Regions from separate parts of the Microbulbifer sp. NBRC 101763 genome, predicted to be linked through region 2. Evidence: predicted binding sites of a transcription regulator. Region 2 holds the regulator's gene; each other region holds the start of a gene.
The links. Region 2 encodes LexA, which represses DNA repair genes until DNA is damaged. Its sites were predicted from a motif close to ACTGTNTNTANANACAGT; they were not measured.
Positions count from the first base shown of each region.

Region 1: the regulator LexA is predicted to act here: its motif matches at 1,768-1,785, upstream of recN (DNA repair protein RecN).
Region 3: the regulator LexA is predicted to act here: its motif matches at 1,668-1,685, upstream of imuA (translesion DNA synthesis-associated protein ImuA).

Region 1 is NZ_BAABQV010000002.1:582,464-585,743, reverse strand. It holds gene dnaK (molecular chaperone DnaK) at 1-839, opposite strand, end outside; gene grpE (nucleotide exchange factor GrpE) at 963-1,604, opposite strand; gene recN (DNA repair protein RecN) at 1,837-3,280, shown strand, end outside.
Region 2 is NZ_BAABQV010000005.1:416,985-420,264, reverse strand. It holds gene topA (type I DNA topoisomerase) at 1-689, shown strand, start outside; gene ABWV76_RS14715 (DUF6586 family protein) at 690-1,178, shown strand; gene ABWV76_RS14710 (hypothetical protein) at 1,284-1,541, shown strand; gene lexA (transcriptional repressor LexA) at 1,619-2,224, opposite strand; gene ABWV76_RS14700 (LOG family protein) at 2,389-3,027, shown strand.
Region 3 is NZ_BAABQV010000004.1:330,444-333,723, reverse strand. It holds gene ABWV76_RS12050 (BaiN/RdsA family NAD(P)/FAD-dependent oxidoreductase) at 1-943, opposite strand, end outside; gene dcd (dCTP deaminase) at 981-1,550, opposite strand; gene imuA (translesion DNA synthesis-associated protein ImuA) at 1,746-2,465, shown strand; gene ABWV76_RS12035 (Y-family DNA polymerase) at 2,488-3,280, shown strand, end outside.

The sequences.
Region 1 (3,280 bases), on a different contig from region 2:
TCGGTCTGCTGGCTGGAGGACAGCTCAATCTTGGCTTTTTCCGCAGCTTCTTTCAGACGCTGCATGGCCAGGGGGTCGCCTTTCAGGTCGATACCCTGGTCTTTCTTGAACTCTTCCGCGAGGTAGTCGATCAGGCGCAGGTCAAAGTCTTCACCGCCGAGGAAGGTGTCACCGTTGGTGGACAGTACTTCGAACTGCTTCTCACCGTCGACGTCTGCAATTTCGATAATGGAGATATCGAAGGTACCACCACCCAGGTCGTATACCGCTACAGTGCGATCGCCACCCTGCTTGTCCAAGCCATAGGCCAGGGCTGCCGCAGTCGGCTCGTTAATGATGCGCTTAACGTCCAGGCCCGCGATACGGCCGGCATCTTTGGTTGCCTGGCGCTGGGAGTCATTAAAGTAAGCAGGTACGGTAATTACCGCAGCTTCTACTTTTTCGCCGAGGAAATCTTCCGCGGTTTTTTTCATTTTCTTCAGGACTTCGGCAGAAATCTGCGGCGGAGCTTTTTTATCGCCTTTCACTTCTACCCAAGCGTCGCCATTGTCAGCTTCGGTGATGGTATAGGGGACCATCTTGATATCTTTCTGTACAACGTCGTCTTTAAACTTGCGGCCGATCAGACGCTTAACCGCAAACAGAGTATTCTGGGGATTGGTCACCGCCTGACGCTTGGCGGACTGGCCCACCAGAATTTCGTTGTCGTCAGTGAAGGCAACAATAGAAGGCGTAGTACGATCGCCTTCGGCGTTCTCGATTACACGCGCCTTGTCACCATCCAGTACCGCTACACAGCTGTTAGTGGTACCCAGGTCGATGCCGATAATTTTTCCCATCTGTAAAATCCTCATTTGATGCGCGCCGCCAGCTCTGTTCTGTATGCAACGCGCGAATAATTCCTGATGTCAGCTATATTGGTGCCGGCCAGCGAAATTCAAGGCCGTTCCACTCATTTGCCGTTACGGGGCCTTACTAACCACAACCATGGCCGGGCGAACCAAACGACCGTTGAGGCGATAGCCTTTTTGAAACACCTCTAGAACCGTATTCGGCTCCACCTCCCCGTTGGGTACCTGGGTCATTGCCTGGTGCAATTCCGGATCAAACGGCTCGCCAGCCGGATCAACTACTTCCACAGAATTTTTCGTCAGGGTATCGACGAAAGACTTGTGGGTAAGCTCAATACCTTCCACCAATGCCTTATTGGATTCATCAGCGTTATCAATGGTGGAAAGAGCCCGTTCCAGGTTGTCCACAACCGGTAACAAATCCTGCAACAATTTCTCTACAGCAAACTTGCGTGCACGATCGATATCCTGCTGGGCGCGGCGGCGGGCATTCTGCTCCTCCGCCTGGGCGCGCAGGGCGATATCCTTCTGCACAACCAGCTGTTCCTGCAGCTTGATAATTTCATCGTGCAGCGCATCGGCACTTTCGGCTTCTTCGTGCAAAGCCTCTTCAGCCTGCTGGCGCTCCGCTGTGGAGGGGTCTTCTATCTCCGCGGAAACCGCCTCGTCTGTAGCTGTTCTGTGCTCGTCCGCCAGCGCTTCCGGCTGCACTCCCTCTGTGATCTGATCTTCTTCGCTGCGCTCTCTGGCCACTGCTTTCTCCGTCGCGTCGACTCTGTCAGTAATGAGTTGGGGCCCGTCCCGCGGGCTCTGGTGGCTATATGGGGCCATCCCCGTACAGTTCAAGTGGTTTTTTACGCTAGCGCACAGTGACAGGGGAATCTGCGCTTGACGCTATAGCTAACCCAAGGTGAATACTGTATAAATAACCACTAATTGGGCATTCATACCCATCCATATAAAAGGATACAGAAGCGATCTCTATATGTTGCTGCACTTGTCTATCAGCCAATTCACCCTGGTGGACCAACTGGAGTTGGAGTTCGGTCCCGGTACCAGCACCCTCACTGGCGAGACCGGCGCGGGCAAATCCATCACTCTGGACGCATTGGGGCTCGCCCTGGGTGGTCGCGGCAGTGCCGAACTGGTGCGCACTGGGGCCAATCGCGCCGATATTTGTGCCACTTTTGATATCTCCGAGCACCCAGCAGCGGGCCCATGGCTCAAATCCCAGGAGTTGGATGCAGGACAGGAAGTTATCCTGCGCCGCACTATCGGCGCAGACGGACGCTCGCGGGCCTATATCAATGGCCAACCGGTTACCCTGCTGCAATTGCGCGCCCTGGGTGAGCAGCTGATCGACATTCACAGCCAGCACGAACATCAATCTTTACTGAAAAAGGACACTCACCGTCGCCTGCTGGACGAGTTTGCCCAAGCCCAGGAGCTGGCTGCTGAAACCCGCAGCCGCTACAAGACCTGGCAAGACCAATACCGCCGCTACCGCACCCTGGCCAACAGTGTTGAAGAGGCCGAGGCACGGCGCCACCTGTTGCAGTACCAGCTCAAAGAGCTTGAGCAACTGGACTTGAGTGAGGGAGAAGTGGAAGCCCTGGAGAGTGAGCAGCGCCAGTTGGCCAATGCCGGTGAAATCCTAAGCGGCAGCTACCAGCTGGCCGCCCTTCTGTCCGGCGGCGAAGGCGATATCGCCGAGCAAATTCACCGCGCCCTGCAGCTGCTATCGGCCATGCCCGAGCAGGCACCGGCACTGGTGGAAGTGGCGCAAATGCTCGACAGCGCTCGCATCCAGGTGGATGAGGCTGCCGGCACTCTATCTCGACATATCGACCGCTTTGAAATGGACCCCGAACGCCTGTCAGAAGTGGAGGAACGCCTCAGCGCTATTTACCAGGCAGCGCGCAAACACCGTGTACAACCCAAAGAACTGCCATCCCTGCAGCAACAGCTGCAAGAAGAACTGGACGATATAGGCTCCGCAGACGCCCTGGAGCGACTCGCAGCGGAATGTGAAAAACTGGAGCAGCAATTCCGCAAAACTGCAGGCAAGTTGAGCAAACTGCGGGCAAAGGCTGCCACAGCGCTTGCCCACGCAGTGAATCAACAACTGGGCGATCTGGCCATGCCCCATGCAAAGGTCGAACTGGCCCTGCAAACCCTGGACAAACCCTGCAGCCATGGGCTCGAGGAGGTGGAAATCCTGATCTCCACCAATCCCGGCCAGCCCCCTCGGGCACTGGGTAAAATTGCCTCCGGCGGTGAACTTTCGCGAGTCAGCCTCGCGATCCAAGTGGTAACAGCACAGACTTCACGCACCCCCACACTGGTATTCGATGAAGTGGATGTGGGCATCGGCGGTGCCACAGGTGATGTTGTGGGGCGCCTGCTACGCCAGCTGGGTGAGACCCGCA
Region 2 (3,280 bases):
TGCGTGAGAAGCGCCGTTGTGCCATATGTGGTACAGCGATGGATAGTTACCTTGTCGATGAACACCGCAAGCTGCATATCTGTGGTAACAATCCGGATTGCAGTGGCTATGAAGTGGAGCAGGGAACTTTCAAAATCAAGGGTTATGATGGCCCAATTATCGAGTGTGATAAATGCGGCAGTGATATGCAGCTAAAGTCCGGTCGCTTTGGAAAATACTTCGGTTGTACCAATGAAGCTTGTAAGAATACCCGTAAGCTTTTGAAAAATGGCCAACCGGCTCCCCCGAAAATGGATCCGGTATCTATGCCAGAGTTGGCCTGCTTAAAAGTGGAGGATCACTATATCCTGCGTGATGGGGCTTCGGGTTTGTTCCTTGCTGCCAGCCAGTTCCCTAAAAATCGTGAAACTCGCGCACCACTGGTGAGGGAGTTGCTCCCGCATAAGAGTGAGATTGATCCTAAATACACTTTTCTGTTCTCTGCTCCTGTTGAGGATGATCAGGGACGGGATACAGTAATTCGTTTTAGCCGCAAGACCCAAGAGCAGTATGTACAGTCTGAGGAGGAGGGCAAGGCAACGGGGTGGCGAGCCTTCTACCGCGATGGTAATTGGCAGGTTGAGGCCGGCAGTAAGGCTACCACAGCGAAGCGCAAGCCAGTGCGTAAAAAAATAGCTGCAAAAAAGTAAATGAGTAATCCGTTTACAGGGCAGGTTGCCTCGGCTCTGCGCAAAGCCCAGCTGTTACTGCAGCTGACCAGTGATGTGTCACCGCTGCAAAGTGCCGCACTTGAGGAGGCGGTTGTGTTGCAGCTCTGGAAAGCATACAGAGCTTTTCTTGTTGAGCTTTCGCATCAGCTGCAGCTGGGTTTTGAGCCGGAGTCCCTTCAGATGATAGCTGACAGCCTTGAGACTCAGGGCAGGGCCAGTAATGAGGTGAAAGAGTTACAGCAATTGAATGAGCAGCCCGATAGTTGGCTAAATCAGCTGCTGCAAGCCTGGACTTTGCTATTGTCTTTGCCGTCAAATACTGAGGTTAAGCGCGAAGCGCCCAATTTGATACCGATACATAATGTTGGTCGGGAACCGGTAACAATTACCGTTCAAGGGCTCACGCAATGGCATAAATCTATGGTTGAGTTGATTCGTAGGCAGCGGGCCAATCTGGAAGAGTGTTAGTCGCAGGTACTTTCGTACCATGTTTCTCGGCTTTTAGGCCCCTGATACTTCTAATTTGCCTGTGGTACACTGTGCGCAAACTGATGTGCAGTGAAGGAAAAGCGAATGTCCTCCGAAACTTTCGAAATTATTGAGCTGGCCAATGGCGATGTGGCATTGCGTCGTGCTGGTCACAAGGAGGACCCTCTGGTGAGTATTCATTTCTCAGCTGAGAGTCTACAATTCCTGAGAAAACACAAAGTGGCTGTTGCGCGTGCAATGCTGGAAGCAGGTATAGAAACTGTACAGAATTTGGATGATCTGGAGCCTGGTTACTTTGAAGAAGAAGATGAGTCGATGCCGGTTAACCATACTATCCATTGATTGAATGGTTAATAGAGATATGATTCAACAGCGGCCATTGGCCGCTGTTGTTGTTTTAGCTTTGAGATTAATACAGGTTATGGTGTTTGACGAATGACGCCTACTGCCAAGCCTTCGATCACAAAGTTCTTATCCCGCATATCCACCTGGATAGTTTCAAAGTCTTCATTCTCTGGCAGCAGTTGAACAGTCGCTTGATTACCTTTGCGGCGGAAACGCTTAACAGTTACTTCCTCGTCAATTCTCGCTACGACAATCTGTCCATTCCTGACTTGCTCAGTTTTCTGTACTGCAAGCAAATCCCCATCCAGAATCCCCGCATCGCGCATACTCATTCCATGAACCCGCAATAGGAAGTCTGCAGGGGGGTGAAAGAAGCTGGCAGGAAGGTCGCAGTAATCCTCAATATGCTCTGTAGCAAGAATTGGGTTGCCTGCGGCTACACGCCCGATAATGGGAAGCCCCGACTGGTGATCGGGGATACGAATTCCACGTGAGGCGCCGGCAACCATCTCAATGGCCCCTTTTCGCGCCAGTGCTTTCAGGTGCTCTTCTGCTGCATTTGGTGAGCGGAACCCCAGTTCCTGAGCGATTTCCGCTCGAGTGGGAGGGTAGCCAGTATCATCGAGATAGGCTTTGATGAGCTCTAATACCTGAGCCTGGCGTGCGGTGAGATTGGTCATAGATTTACCTAGCTTTTCTGTATTTATATACAGTTGCTGGGATTATATACAGAATTAAGCTTCACGCAATCCTAACACCCGCCTCTTCATAAGCTGCTACATTGTTTATGAAAACAAGTAATGAGAGTAATCGTTGAAAGATCTGACAACGAGGGAAAAAAATAATGTTAGATGTGAAAATGCCAGAGGCATGGCGGGTTCTGCGGATTCAGTCCGAGTTGGTTGATGGAATAGAGCGCCTGGTAGCGCTCAGTGGAGCAGTAACAGTTTTTGGAGGGGCGAGGTTTACCGAGGATAGCCCTGAATATCAACAGGGGGTAAAGCTGGGAGAGCTGTTGGCTGCGGAGGGGGTGCCCGTGATTACAGGTGGAGGGCCCGGCCTTATGGAAGCCTGTAATAGAGGAGCCTTCGATCAGCCAGGCACCTCCATTGGGTTAAACATAGAGCTGCCTTTCGAGCAGGCGGCGAATCCATACCAGGATATCAGTTTAAATTTTCGTTATTTCTTTGTTCGTAAATTTATGTTTGTTAAGCATGCAGTAGGCTTTGTGGGCTTGCCTGGTGGCTACGGAACGCTGGATGAACTGTTTGAAGCGCTGACATTGGTGCAGACACAAAAGGTCCGTCGCTTCCCCATCGTGCTTGTGGGTAAGCGCTATTGGGCAGGACTCTACAACTGGTTGGTAGATACAGTACTTGAACGAAATTGTATTGATGCCAGTGACCTGGATTTATTTCATATCGTGGATACCGTCGAAGAGACAGCGGACCTGATTATGAAATATATGCGGACCAGGGACTGATCAAACGCGACTCTATAAATGCCAACATCTGATACTGAAAGCTCCACAATGAGTTGGCCAGTGATCTAATGGGTTTCGTAGTCTAGTCAGCTCAATTCAAATTTTCTTGATAAGAGATAAACCCTCTTTGCGTTTATATTGCTAAAAATGGTAGCTACTTTAAGCAAGGTCCCGGTAGCCTTTTCGTTGAAGTTGCAATAATTCAAATTCTTTCATTGTGCAAAGTTAGTTCTTAAAGCGTTGGAACTTCCAT
Region 3 (3,280 bases), on a different contig from region 2:
TCAAGGGGCGGCTGGAGAGGTTTTCTCGTTGCAGGAAATACTGCACCAGCTTTTTACTCCAGATCTCGGCCAATACGCTATGTAAATGGCTTTCCGGATTCTGTTGGCGACGCTGCTGTAGCCAGTCAGGCAGGCTATGGTTAGGGGCAAGATTAATTACAACTTCCTTGCCTTCACTCCAGTGACTGGAAGCCTGTAAAACTGCTGGACCGCTCACCCCCCGGTGAGTAAATAGCATTTGCTCTAGGAAACTGCCCTCGCCACAGGAGGCAGAGACTTCAAGAGCACTACCCGGCAGAGTGCTTTGCCGTTCCAGCTGGCGTTTGTGTTGGGTAAAAGGTACCAACGCTGGACGAGTGGGAACCAAGTCCAGGCCAAACTGCCTGGCAATTTCATAGCCAAACCCTGTAGCCCCCATAGTGGGAATCGAAAGACCACCTGTAGCCACTACCAAGGACTCACAGGTAACGGTGCCCAAACTGGTTTTCACCTGATAGCCCGCGGCTTGCGCCTTTATCGTGGATACAGAACAACGGGTGCGAATCTGTGCTTTGGCTGCACGACACTCAGCTAGCAGCAGGTCGACGATATCCTTGGACTTGTTATCGCAGAATAGCTGGCCGAGAGTTTTCTCGTGATAGGGAATCCCATATTTTTCAACCAGTGCAATAAATTCCCACTGGCTATAACGTGCCAAGGCGGATTTACAAAAGTGGGGATTACGACTGTAAAAATTTTCAGCGCTGGTATAGAGATTGGTGAAATTACAGCGACCACCACCGGACATCAGAATTTTTTTACCGACCTTATTCGCATGGTCCAGTACCAGCACACTGCGACCACGCTGCCCAGCTGTGGCAGCACACATTAATCCCGCTGCCCCGGCACCGATAATCAATACATCGACGCACTCAGGCAACTGGCTATTGGATATTTCAGACATGGAAAGATAGCTTATGCAGCTCAATCGCCCTTGGCGATCAGGTCCGGGGCAGGGTTACACCACGCTGCCCCTGGTATTTACCACCTCGATCTGCATAAGACACATCACAGACCTCATCAGATTCGAAAAACAGCATCTGTGCCACGCCTTCATTGGCATAGATCTTCGCCGGCAGATTAGTAGTATTTGAGAACTCAAGGGTCACGTGCCCTTCCCACTCGGGTTCCAACGGAGTGACATTGACGATAATCCCACAGCGCGCGTAAGTGGATTTACCCAAGCAAATAGTCAGCACCGAGCGGGGAATACGGAAATACTCCACCGTACGTGCCAGGGCAAAGGAATTCGGCGGAATAATACAGTACTCGCCCTCGACATCGACAAAGCTGTTCTCATCAAATGTCTTGGGATCCACGGTAGCAGAGTGCACATTGGTGAAGATCTTAAATTCACGGGCACAGCGCACATCATAACCATAACTAGAAGTGCCATAGGAGATGAGTCTGTCGCCATCATTGCCATGACGTACCTGGCCCGGCTCAAAAGGCTCAATCATGCCGTGCTGCTCAGCCATCCGGCGAATCCACTTATCGGACTTGATACTCACTCCGTCCCCCTAAAAAGAATAATCAGTACTCAACAAAAGAGGCGGAATCATAGCCGGTTTAGGCTGTGCAAAAAAGTGCCGATCAACCCCTCCCTCCCTTGTTGCCCTCAATTATTTACTGTATAAATTAACAGTAATACTGTACAAGCATACAGCTCTTTGCCAGCTTCAGGTTGGTAGGAGGGCCTGAATGGAGTGGCGGAATCCGTGAATAGCGCAGAAAACTTCTTTCAAAACAAGCAGTTAAAGCATCAGTCTGAGCGCCGAAATCTAGAGCAGATACTGGCGAGAACGGACATTTGGCAGGCAGCCAATGAGCAGCGGCGCCCTCTCAGCGGTATCCCCACTGGTTTCAGAAGCCTGGATGCCGTTCTCAGAGGCCACGGTTGGCCTCGCAATGCCACTACTGAACTTCTGCTCAATCAAACCGGTATTGGCGAAATGACCTTATTACTGCCAACTCTGGCCCAGCTGACTCAAGCAGGACAAATGGTAATACTGGTCAGTCCGCCTTTTATTCCCTACGCTCCGGCACTGGCTCAAAGTGGCATTCAACTGGAAAATTTATTGCTTATACACCCCCGGGGACATAAGGATACTCTCTGGGCGGTGGAGCAATCTCTACAATCCGGAAGCTGTGGTGCCTTATTGAGCTGGCAAGGGAATCATACTTTAGAGGATAAGGAACTGCGGCGTCTGCAACTGGCAGCTCGCAATGGGGAGTGCCTGCACTTTCATTTCCGCCCTATATCTGAATCCCAAAACCCCTCTCCCGCCAGCCTGCGCCTGCAGCTAGGCAGTGATGGGGAACAACTGGCTGTGAATTTATTAAAGCAACGGGGAGGCACTGGCGGCCAGTCTTTGCACTTGGCCCGAGGCGCCAATTTGATTCGTCGTGACAGGCCAATACATTGACCATCGCCCCGAGGTCCAGCTCATGCTTTGGCTTTGCATCCAATTTCCCAAGCTTCCTCTTGAAGCCCTCATCCGCGCCCAGGGTCGAGATACACAGCCAGGCGTTCTCGCCGTGGTCGAGAAGCAACTTGTTGTTCAGAGCAGTAAAACAGCCACTGATCTCGGTATTGAGCCAGGCCTCAGTATCGCTACCGCCTGCGCACTGAGCGCAGACCTTCAACTGTTAGAGCGGGATATACAGAGAGAGCAACTGCAACTCGAACGGCTGGCCCAGTGGGGCTACAGCTTTACCCCAGTCGTCTCCCCCAAGGCTGCCAACACTGTAGAAAACGGAAGCAGTGACCCAGCCTGCTTGAATCTTGAGCTCAGCGGATGCCTGAAAGCGAATGGTGGCCTCAGGGCCTTTCTGGATCAGTTACAGAATGAGCTGGGCCAAATGGGGATTAGCAGTGTTATGGGACTCGGACACAGCCCCAGTGCCGCACGGATGCTAAGCCAACTGAGAGAACATCGCCAGTGGCTGGCAGAAACTCGTGTAGCCCCCAGCCCACAACAGTGGAAACAATGGATTAGTTTTTCCCCGAGCAAGCTACTCGACTGCGACAATAAAACCATTACCAAACTATATGCCTGTGGTATTAAGCGAGTAAGCCAATTGCTTGCCATTCCCCTATCCGAAGTGGGCTCCCGTTTTGGTCGTCATTTTGTAGATTATTTGGCACGTTTAAATGGTAGCCGTCAGGACCCCGTACCCAACTTTAACCCTCCCGCCCGGTTCGATAGCGAATTATTTTTTCCCGATCCACTGGATAACA